Regions from separate parts of the Neobacillus sp. FW104-15D2 genome, predicted to be linked through region 3. Evidence: predicted binding sites of a transcription regulator. Region 3 holds the regulator's gene; each other region holds the start of a gene.
What was found. Region 3 encodes Rex, which represses fermentation and respiration genes when NADH is low (regulators of the CRP and FNR family bind a similar motif). Its sites were predicted from a motif close to TTGTGAAATATTTCACAA; they were not measured.
Positions count from the first base shown of each region.

Region 1: AC3WR0_RS14990 (DoxX family membrane protein) is a predicted target of Rex. The motif match lies at 1,617-1,634, and genes of this name have one in related genera.
Region 2: nirB (nitrite reductase large subunit NirB) is a predicted target of Rex. The motif match lies at 1,620-1,637, and genes of this name have one in related genera.

Region 1 covers NZ_JBYTCJ010000018.1:43,252-46,536, forward strand. The annotation lists gene AC3WR0_RS14985 (DUF7847 domain-containing protein) at 1-656, shown strand, start outside; gene AC3WR0_RS14990 (DoxX family membrane protein) at 1,023-1,535, opposite strand; gene hpt (hypoxanthine phosphoribosyltransferase) at 1,754-2,284, shown strand; gene AC3WR0_RS15000 (CarD family transcriptional regulator) at 2,490-2,975, shown strand; gene AC3WR0_RS15005 (DoxX family membrane protein) at 3,213-3,285, opposite strand, start outside.
Region 2 covers NZ_JBYTCJ010000028.1:56,210-59,494, reverse strand. The annotation lists gene AC3WR0_RS19605 (STAS domain-containing protein) at 631-1,284, opposite strand; gene nirB (nitrite reductase large subunit NirB) at 1,713-3,285, shown strand, end outside.
Region 3 covers NZ_JBYTCJ010000049.1:15,769-19,053, forward strand. The annotation lists gene AC3WR0_RS24340 (CPBP family intramembrane glutamic endopeptidase) at 1-689, shown strand, start outside; gene AC3WR0_RS24345 (YdiK family protein) at 686-886, shown strand; gene AC3WR0_RS24350 (redox-sensing transcriptional repressor Rex) at 1,079-1,732, opposite strand; gene moaC (cyclic pyranopterin monophosphate synthase MoaC) at 1,759-2,250, opposite strand; gene AC3WR0_RS24360 (ABC-F family ATP-binding cassette domain-containing protein) at 2,471-3,285, shown strand, end outside.

The DNA.
Region 1 (3,285 bases), on a different contig from region 3:
CGATAAATTCCAGCAGCATTAGTGCCGATTGGGGATTGATAGTAGTCGGTGTGATAAGTCTTGTTTTCTTTCCGGTTACCGATGCCGCTATTCTGTTTGTGATAAATCATATTCGCAGGAATGAAGAGTTTACGGTCCGTTTAGTGTTAAAAGAAGGCTTTTCCCGCTTTTGGCCGATGCTTGGCAGCACACTTTTATTCGTTTTAATCGTTACAGGACTGATCATTGTTCCAGGAATTATTATCGGTTTAATTAGCTTTTTAGGGGCCATGGCCAATCCCTTTTTGGGAGTCCTCCTCGGCATTATTTTATTTTTGGGCTTTGCCTTGGGGATAGGTTTATTGTTAACTCGCTGGAGTTTTTATTTTGCTTCGGTTGTCCTTGATAAAAAGTCACCAGGCTTTGGACGGAGCTGGAGACTTTCGAGGAAACGTACCTGGGCAACTCTTGGTCTTTATATTGTGTTTTATTTAATCGTTGCCGCAATCAGTTTAGTTGTACAGGGAACCTTCTCGGCCGTTCTTGGGAATAGTGTTTTAAATTCGATTATTACCAACTTGACAAGCTTATTTACAACTTTGTTCTTCTCAGTTGGTTATGCGGTTATGTATCTTGATTTAAAGACCAGGCATGATGCAAAAGATATAAAGGAATAATTCAAGAATACCAAATAAAAAACCTATAAATACATTCGCAAGGTGATAATCATGCTTGATGAAAATAAGGCACGGAGCACTTGAAAGAATATTTTTCCTTCCGCAGAACTGTTATGAAGTGGCTTGAAGAATCGAACTAACTCGAAAGAGCCGATTCCTGAAAGGGGCAGGGAGCCGGTGAAAAATTCATTGCTTCTAAGGATTTGGCTTGTTCTTCTATTCGCTCTAATAATTGTAAGCAGTATTTTCACCTTTTCTCCTAAATCAACAGAATGCACAGTTTCAGGGAGTAAAGGCTAACTAATAAAAGCACCTTATCCATTAGGAATAAGGTGCTTTTCGATTTATATTACTTATGCAAAAAGGTTAAACATTTTGTTTTACAGTATTGTTATTTCCATTTAAAGCTGTTTTGCGGATGAAAGGAATTACCCAGCGGTCTAAACCGATTTTACCAGCATTAAATCCTGCAGCTAAGATTATAACACCGAGCAGGATATCCATTGGATTAGAAGAGATAGTGCCAGCCATTAGATAAGAGAAGTTCATCACTAAACCGAAGAACATTGCAGCTGTAGTTAAGCATCCAAGAATTAAGCCAAGACCGACAAGTAACTCGCCCCAAGGTACTAAAACGTTGAAGATGTGAGCGTTAGGAAGAGCGAAGCTTTTTAAAAAAGTAAGATATGTTCCGTAAAGAACGCTTCCGTCTGGACCTTTTACTGGATTGCCGATCGCGCCTTTTAAAAATCCTGAAGCATCGAATCCGCCGGTAATTTTGTGAAGGCCGGCTTCGAACCAGGCATAGCCAACGTACAAACGAATGAAAGTGAGAATGATAGCAGAGACTTTGTTTTCCCTTAAAGTTTTGTTAAACATTTTAAAAACCCCTTTATGAATTAATATTAATAATGTGATTACATTGTCATTATAGTTTAATGATTTTAATTTGAGGGGAGTTTGTGCATGGTTTCACAATTCCGTCAAAACATTTTGAACAGAATATGACATGCATGATCTTAAAGGCTTGAGAGCTGCAAGATTAATCAGTGGAAAAATAGGGGAAAATACGATAAAAGGAATATAGGGGTGAGGGAATGGGTTATAAAATCAAAAAAAGAATGATTACCGAGACGGAAATCAGACAAAGGGTAAAACAGCTTGCAGGAGAAATTCAAAACGACTTTAGCCAAGAGCCTATAACCTTCATTGTTGTACTAAAAGGTTCTTTTGTTTTTGCTGCGGATTTGATTCGCAAGATGAAGGGAGAGATAGCAGTCGATTTCATTTCGGTCTCCAGCTATGGAAATGACACTGAAACGTCCGGGAAGGTAAAACTTTTAAAAGATCTTGATGCTAATATAACAGACCAGAACGTAGTAGTGGTTGAAGATATTATTGACAGCGGTCTTACATTGCACTTTTTGCTCGATCACTTAAAAATACATAAGCCAAAACAAATAAAGATTTGTACCCTTTTGGATAAACCTGAGAGAAGAAAAGTTGATTTGCCTGTAGATTATGTTGGCTTTGTTATACCTGATGAATTTATTGTGGGATATGGGATAGATTTTCGTCAAAAGTATCGTAATTTACCCTATATTGCGAGTGTGGAGTATGTGGAATAACCGGATTTTATTTTGGAAGCTGTTCAGCAATGAGCAGCTTTATTTTAATGTTTTGAAACCGCTTACTTTAAGGTGAGGATAGGATTTAAAAAAAATTCAACAAATGAGCAAAAACTATTGACGAGTGCTTTTGAACAGTGATAATATATATTATTTGATTATTTTTTAAAAAAGTGCTATGATTAAAGGAGTTTAACGGAGGTGGATGAATTTGTTCGAAATTGGCGACAACATTATATATCCGATGCACGGTGCAGGAACTATTGAAGGAATTGAAGAAAAAGAGATCCAGGGAGAGATACAAAAATATTTTGTTATCAAAATCTACGGGAATACCATGCAGGTGATGATTCCCCTTAAGAAGATCGACAATTCCAATATTCGTTTAGTTGCAGACGAGGATTATATGGAGAATGTTTTAGACATTTTCCACAATGGAGAATCAGATTTGTCATTGCCATGGAAACAAAGATTCAAAATCAACACCGATAAAATGAGGACCGGAAAATTAAAAGAAGGTGCCGAAGTATTTCGGGATTTATTAAGGATTAAAAAAGAAAAGTCACTTAATTCCGTTGAGAAGCAAATGCTCGAGAATGCCAAGAAAATATTTTTGGGTGAATTAGAATTAATCAAAGGAATTAATGAAGTGCAAGCTGTGGAATTTCTAAAAAACAGCGTTCTAGTTTAAAACTACACACTTCCGCTCCATTTCACCCCATTACCCCATAGCAACTTCAAAAATTACTTTTCATTAAAAGCACCTACTCCCGTTGAGTAAGGTGCTTTTGTATTAGATATTTTCAAGGCTGATTCCGAAATTTGTCCATGACAGGCAGTCTTAGGGCAATTTTCCGGATGAAAGACTGAGATTTGGCCTTGAATAAGAAAATCACCTTACCCGGTTGGAGTAAGGTGATTTTCTTATTTATGCACTTTGTTTTACAGTATGATTGTTTCCTTTTAATACAGTTTTGCGGATGAAAGGAATCACCCAGCGG
Region 2 (3,285 bases), on a different contig from region 3:
CCGGCTGGGCCGGTCTTTTAATGTGAGAAAAGTAGAAGTTTTATGAGAAGGAGTAGAAGTTTTACGAGAAGGAGTAGAAGTTTCGAGGAAATGAGTAGAAGTTCTGCGTGAAAAGGTAGAAGTCCGAATTAGAGGGCTAGATAGGGAGGCACATTTAATAGGAAAAGTAGAAGTTTAGGAGAAAGAGGTAGAAGTTTCAAGGAAAGGAGTAGAAGTTTAAGAGAAACAGGTAGAAGTTTCGAGGAAAAGAGTAGAAGTTCTGCGCGAAAAGGGAGAAGTCCAAGTTGGAGGGCTAGATAGGGAGGCCCATTTAACAGGAAAAGTAGAAGTTTAGGAGAAAGAGGTAGAAGTTTCGATGAAAAGAGTAGAAGTTCTGCACGAAAAGGTAGAAGTATCGAGGAAAGGAGTAGAAGTTTTTCTAAAACGGAGAGAACCAAAGCGAGTGGACCGGCTTGAGCCGGTCTTTTAGTGTGAGAAAGAGGTTGAAGTTTTACGAGAAGGAGTAGAAGTTTCGAGGAAAGGAGTAGAAGTCTTCACAAAAAGGGGAGCAGGCTTACTGAAAAGGTTATGGGCTTCCTCTAAAAGAGCATAAAACAGGACCGGCCCCTGCCGGTCCTGTCTTAAAAATTCTTATTGTAAGTTTTGTAGTACGTTTTTTAATGAATTTTCTGCACGTATGTTGTTTATGTTGAATCCCAGGTTAACAGCAGTTTGTGCGACGTCCGGACGGATGCCGAGGAATGTAGTAGTGACGCCGACTAGTTTTAAGGCTTGAACAACCTGGATCAGTTTGTGGGCAACCATCGTGTCGACGGCAGCAACACCAGAAAAGTCAATTATTAATTGAGTTATTTTTAAATTAACACTTTGTTCCAGTGTGGATTCCATTATCCATCTGGCCCTTGCTGTATCAATGTCCCCGATAAGCGGCAGAAGCCCTATGTGATCGGAAATAGGAATGATAGGTGAGCTTAATTCCATGATTAAATTGGATTGGGCTTGCAGTCTGTCTAACAGGATATCCATGAACACACTGGTAAATGTCTCTAGGACGTAATCAAGTGTATAGTTAATTGTTCTTTCCCATTCAAGGAGGTCATCGACAGTTATTTCTAAATCGGTCTCTTTTATAAACTTTCTGATGTTTTTCCAATATGCCTCGCGGAAAATTCCAGAATTCTTGGCAACTTCCGTTAAGGAGGTATTAGATTTTACACGGTCCGCGGCTGTTTGTTTGGTCCATTTTGAAATGCTGTCTTTCATTTCTTCAGTAGTTTGGAGCAAGCATTCTGCAACAACCTTCACATATCCAGTGTTTTGGTCGGTTACTTTATTTGCTACCTCAGGAGGGGCATCAGCAGAGTAATCAGATCCTTCTTTGATCTCTCTATAGCTTGCTCAGTCTTTAGTAACCTCTGATGCATGTTCAATTAAATATGCGTAAAGGGCTTGTGTTTTTGGATTCATAAGTAATCCCCTCATTATTTTATGTCAAAGTTCGTGCTTTCCAATAATAATTTTCTGCAAACTTGCTTGCCATGTCAAATTTTTTATGTGAAAAAATAGTCGATTCCTGTTTTATGACAATCCTGTGAAACCCATCACACATAGTGTTATCGATGTGAACTTCGTCACAATTTTTAGAGGGCCTCCCGTTTACAATGTAAACATGAAGAAATTAAATTTTAAGAAACGACAGGGAGAGACCCGTTATGAATAAGAAAAAGTTAGTCATGATTGGCAACGGCATGGCAGGTGTAAGAACCGTTGAAGAAATCCTAAAACTGGCACCGGATCAATTTGACATTACGATTTTTGGAAAAGAACCACATCCAAATTACAATAGAATAAAATTGTCCACTCTTCTTCAGGGGGACACAAATTTTAATGACATTATTATGAACCCGCTTGATTGGTACGAGAAAAACAATATTAATCTATATACTGGCGAAGCGGTTACTGAAATTAGTACAGAAGACAAAACGGTTTTTACAGATGCAGGACGAAAAGTAGAATTTGATGAGCTTATAATTGCCACTGGCTCAAATTCTATTATATTACCTATTCCAGGTGCGGAGAAAGAAGGAGTAACTGGTTTTCGAGATATAGATGATTGTGAAAAGATGATCAAAGTCTCAGGCAGCTATAAAAAAGCAGCTGTTATCGGCGGAGGACTTTTAGGTCTTGAAGCAGCAAGAGGGCTGTTAAACCTCGGAATGGAAGTTAAAGTAATTCACTTAATGGCCGACCTAATGGAACGGCAGCTAGACCCAACTGCTTCCGGGATGCTGAAAAAGGAATTGGAAGCTCAGGGAATGGAATTTTTAATGGAAAAACAAACGATTGAAATCCTTGGGGATGACCGTGTAACAGGGCTTCGCTTTAAAGATGGATCCGAAATAGATGTCGACCTCGTGGTGATGGCAATTGGAATAAGGGCAAACACTGCAGTAGCCAAGGAAAGTGGCATTTATGGCAATCGCGGTATTGTTGTGAATGACTTCATGGAAACAAATATACCGAACGTATACGCAGTGGGGGAATGTGCCGAACACCGTGAAATTGTTTATGGACTCGTCGCTCCTTTATATGAACAGGGAAAGGTTCTTGCAGCCCGCCTTTGCGGCAAGGAAAGTGCTCCATACCAAGGATCTGTAACAGGAACAGGTTTAAAGGTTTCAGGTGTTGACCTGTATTCTGCTGGTGAAATCCAGGATGATGAAACGACAAAAGCAATCAAGGTCCACAATGAATTCGATGGTGTATATAAGAAAATTTTAATTAGGGACAACAAGATTGTCGGCATTGTGCTATACGGCGATACAAACGACAGCAATAAGCTGTTCAGAATTCTTTCCAAAAAAGAAGATATCAGCGGCATGACAAGCGTTTCTCTTCTTCAGTCGGAAAATAGCGGTGAAGAGGGAGAAAATATAGCAGCGATGCCAGAGGATGAGTTGGTTTGCGGCTGTAACGGCGTAACAAAAGGTACAATTGTAGAAGCCATACACACTCAAGGCTTGACCTCGGTCGATCAGGTAAGCAGCTGTACAAATGCCGGACGCTCTTGTGGAAGATGCAAAGGGATGGTTGGAAAGATTCTTTCTCATACCTTAGGAGATTCCTTTAAAGCAGATCTTCAAAAAATCAGCCTTTGCGGTTGTACCACGTTAACTCGCGACGAAGTAGTAGCGGAGATGAAGGAAAAAGGCTTAACAAGTATTAAAGAAGTCATGAATGTCCTGGGTTGGAAAAATGAAGAGGGCTGTACAAAATGCCGTCCTG
Region 3 (3,285 bases):
AGCTGTCGAGTTTCGTCGGAATTCCGCTTGTCACCCATATACTCGAAGCTTCGGGTAACAGTACTTTAGAATCGCAGCGGCTTGCTATACCGTATTGGCTGCTTATAAGCTTTACAGCTGCCTTTTTAATTACATTGTTTTTATTGCGAAAAGAAAGAATGTCGCCTGAATTTGCCCGAGGCCGTACTTCTGTCGGCAGCTCGGTGGCATGGGCTATCGGCGGTGTTTTTCTTGCTCTTTTTGCCCAATCAATTGCCGCAAGCATTGAAAGACTTCTGGGAATTAATATGGGATCTGAAAACACCCAGGCTATTTTAAAATTAATTCAGGCTTTTCCTTTAGTGTTGGTTATCAGTTCCATTATCGGACCTATCCTTGAGGAGATAGTGTTTCGAAAAATTATCTTTGGCAGCTTATATAAGCGCTTTAACTTTTTCATATCCGCTTTGATTAGTTCTGTCGTCTTTGCGCTTGCCCATATGGAGCCGGTTCACATTTTACTGTACGCTTCAATGGGATTTACCTTTGCTTTTCTATATGTCAGAACGAAAAATATCTTTGTATCCATGTTCGCTCACGTGGCGATGAATACTTTTGTCGTATTAGTCCAATCTGTTTATAAAGACCAAATCGAAAGAATGATGCAGGACGCTGACAAAATTCAAAGCTTTATTGGAGGATTTTTATGAGACAGTCACCTTTGTTTTCGGGCATCATTTATTTCCTGCTCGGCGTTCTGTTCACTTATTTTGCCATTCAGGATGTTCAGGACGATGGATGGGGATTTTTTACCTACCTGCTTGTTCTGCTGGCCACATTTGATGTAGCCTCAGGCCTTAAGATGGTAGGTTTTCATTTTAGGATTAAAAAGCATACAAAAAGGTGAGTTCCGGAATTGGAACTCACCTTTTTATTTTTTAGGCTGTGTTAAAAAAGCAGCGCTGATTGTAACGCATGAAAGGAGACTCCAGCGGGAAAATTGGATCAGGTGGACCCCACAGGAGCTGAAGTTTGCCGAACCGCTCGCGGAAAGCGAGTGTCTTGGAGCGAAAATCTAAAAATAAGTTTATCGCCTTTTTTAAAGTGCTTCTTCTTCTGAAGGATAATGCTTCAGAAAGTATATTAATGATTGCAGCTCAACAGCAAGGTCTATATGGTGCACTCTTATTGTAGGCGGCACGTGCAAACGGGCAGGTGTAAAGTTTAAAATCCCTTTAACGTCTGCCTTAATAAGTCTGTCTGTTACCGGCTGGGCTGCAGGAGCGGGAACGGTTAAGATCACAATTTGTATTTTTTCAGATTTTAGGTATTTTTCAATGTCATCCATATGGTAGACGGGAACATCACCAATTTTGGAACCCACTCTTTCGGGGCTAATATCAAAGCCAATTTGAATTTTGGTGTTGTTATTTTTCAAGAAATTATAATTCAATAAAGCCGTTCCCAAATTTCCGACACCAATAAGTGCGACTTTTGTCAATTCATCCTGATCCAGTGTTTTTCTAAAGAAGGTCAATAAGTAATTAACATTATAGCCATACCCCTTTTTTCCGAGCGCTCCAAAATAAGAAAAATCCCGTCGAATAGTGGCTGAATCAACTTTTACTGCGTCACTCAATTCTGCTGAAGACACCCTCTGCTTTCCTGATGTATGGAGATGATTGAGAAAGCGATAATAGAGCGGCAGTCTTTTGGCCGTTGCCTGTGGTATTTTTATGGTCTCATTGCTCATGTTTCTTTCCTCTCTCCTCTAATGAATTATAGTTCCGTTCTTTTGAAATCGCCATTCTTCCCTCCGGTTTTTTCAACCAGATAAGTTGGCCCAATGACCATCCCTTTATCAACTGCTTTGCACATATCATAAACGGTCAGTGCACACACAGAGGCGGCTGTTAACGCTTCCATTTCAACACCTGTTTGTCCCTTTGTTTTCACTGCCGCAGAAATATTTAATTTATACTCATCCTGGCCTTCCTCTTCCCATGAAAAGGTTACATTTACACCTGTAAGCGAAATAGGGTGGCACATAGGGATGATGTCCCATGTTTTTTTGGCTGACATAACAGCTGCTACCTGGGCTACAGCCAGCACATCGCCTTTTTTCATTTCCTGGTTGGTAATCTTGTTATAGATTTCTCTGCTAACTTTTATACTCGAGTGGGCATGTGCAGTTCGTGCTGTTTCCGGCTTACTGCTGACATCGACCATTTTTGCCCTGCCTTCATCATTAAAATGTGTAAATTCAGCCATTATAAAAACCCCTCTCATCAAAATAATACACTATTTTTCCCATATTGTGTGTGAACTTTGTATTATTCTTCACATATGTTTATTTGGTTTTTATTGTTTTTATATATTAATCTGCTTAATATTTTCGCTTCCATTCTTTTAAATTCCTTTTGCATGATTCACTTTATTGCCGGTGTACCTCTAATCGGTTAAACTTATCGTAAGTACTGAGGTGAATAAAATGATTTTATTACAGGTTAATCAGCTGGAAAAAAACTATGGCGCTGAGCTTATTTTATCGAATATAAAACTGGAACTGCAAACCAGGGACCGTGTTGCTTTGGTAGGACGGAACGGAGCAGGAAAATCTACACTGTTAAAGATTATCGCCGGCCACCTTTCCTATGACGGTGGTGAAATTATAAAACCAAAGGATGCCACGATTGGGTACTTGGCACAGAATACTGGACTTGAATCCAATTTATCCATTTGGGAAGAAATGCTGTCAGTTTTTGAGGATCTTCGTAAAATGGAGAAAACCATACGCGAGCTGGAGGTCAAGATGTCTGACCCCGATGCATTCTCAGACTCTGACCGATATGAAAGAATTTTGCGGGAATATGACTCTTTACAGGTGAAGTTCAAGGAACTTGGAGGCTATCAATATGAAGCCGATATTCGATCTGTCCTGCATGGGCTTAATTTCCAATCCTTTGACCACTCTACTACTGTCTCTTCATTAAGCGGTGGCCAAAAAACAAGATTGGCACTTGGTAAGCTATTATTAAAAAAGCCGGATATTTTAATACTGGACGAACCTACCAACCATCTTGACATTGATACTTTAACTTGGCTTGAGCAATATCTTCAGGGCTATGAAGGAGCCATTCTGATTGTTTCCCATGACCGTTATTTCCTTGATAAGGTGGTTAATCAGGTTTATGAGCTTTCCCGCCGCCAGATTCAAAGATTTCCCGGAAACTATAGTTCTTATTTAAAACAAAAAGCGGAGAACCTTGAACGGGACATAAAGCAATATGAAAAGCAGCAGGATGA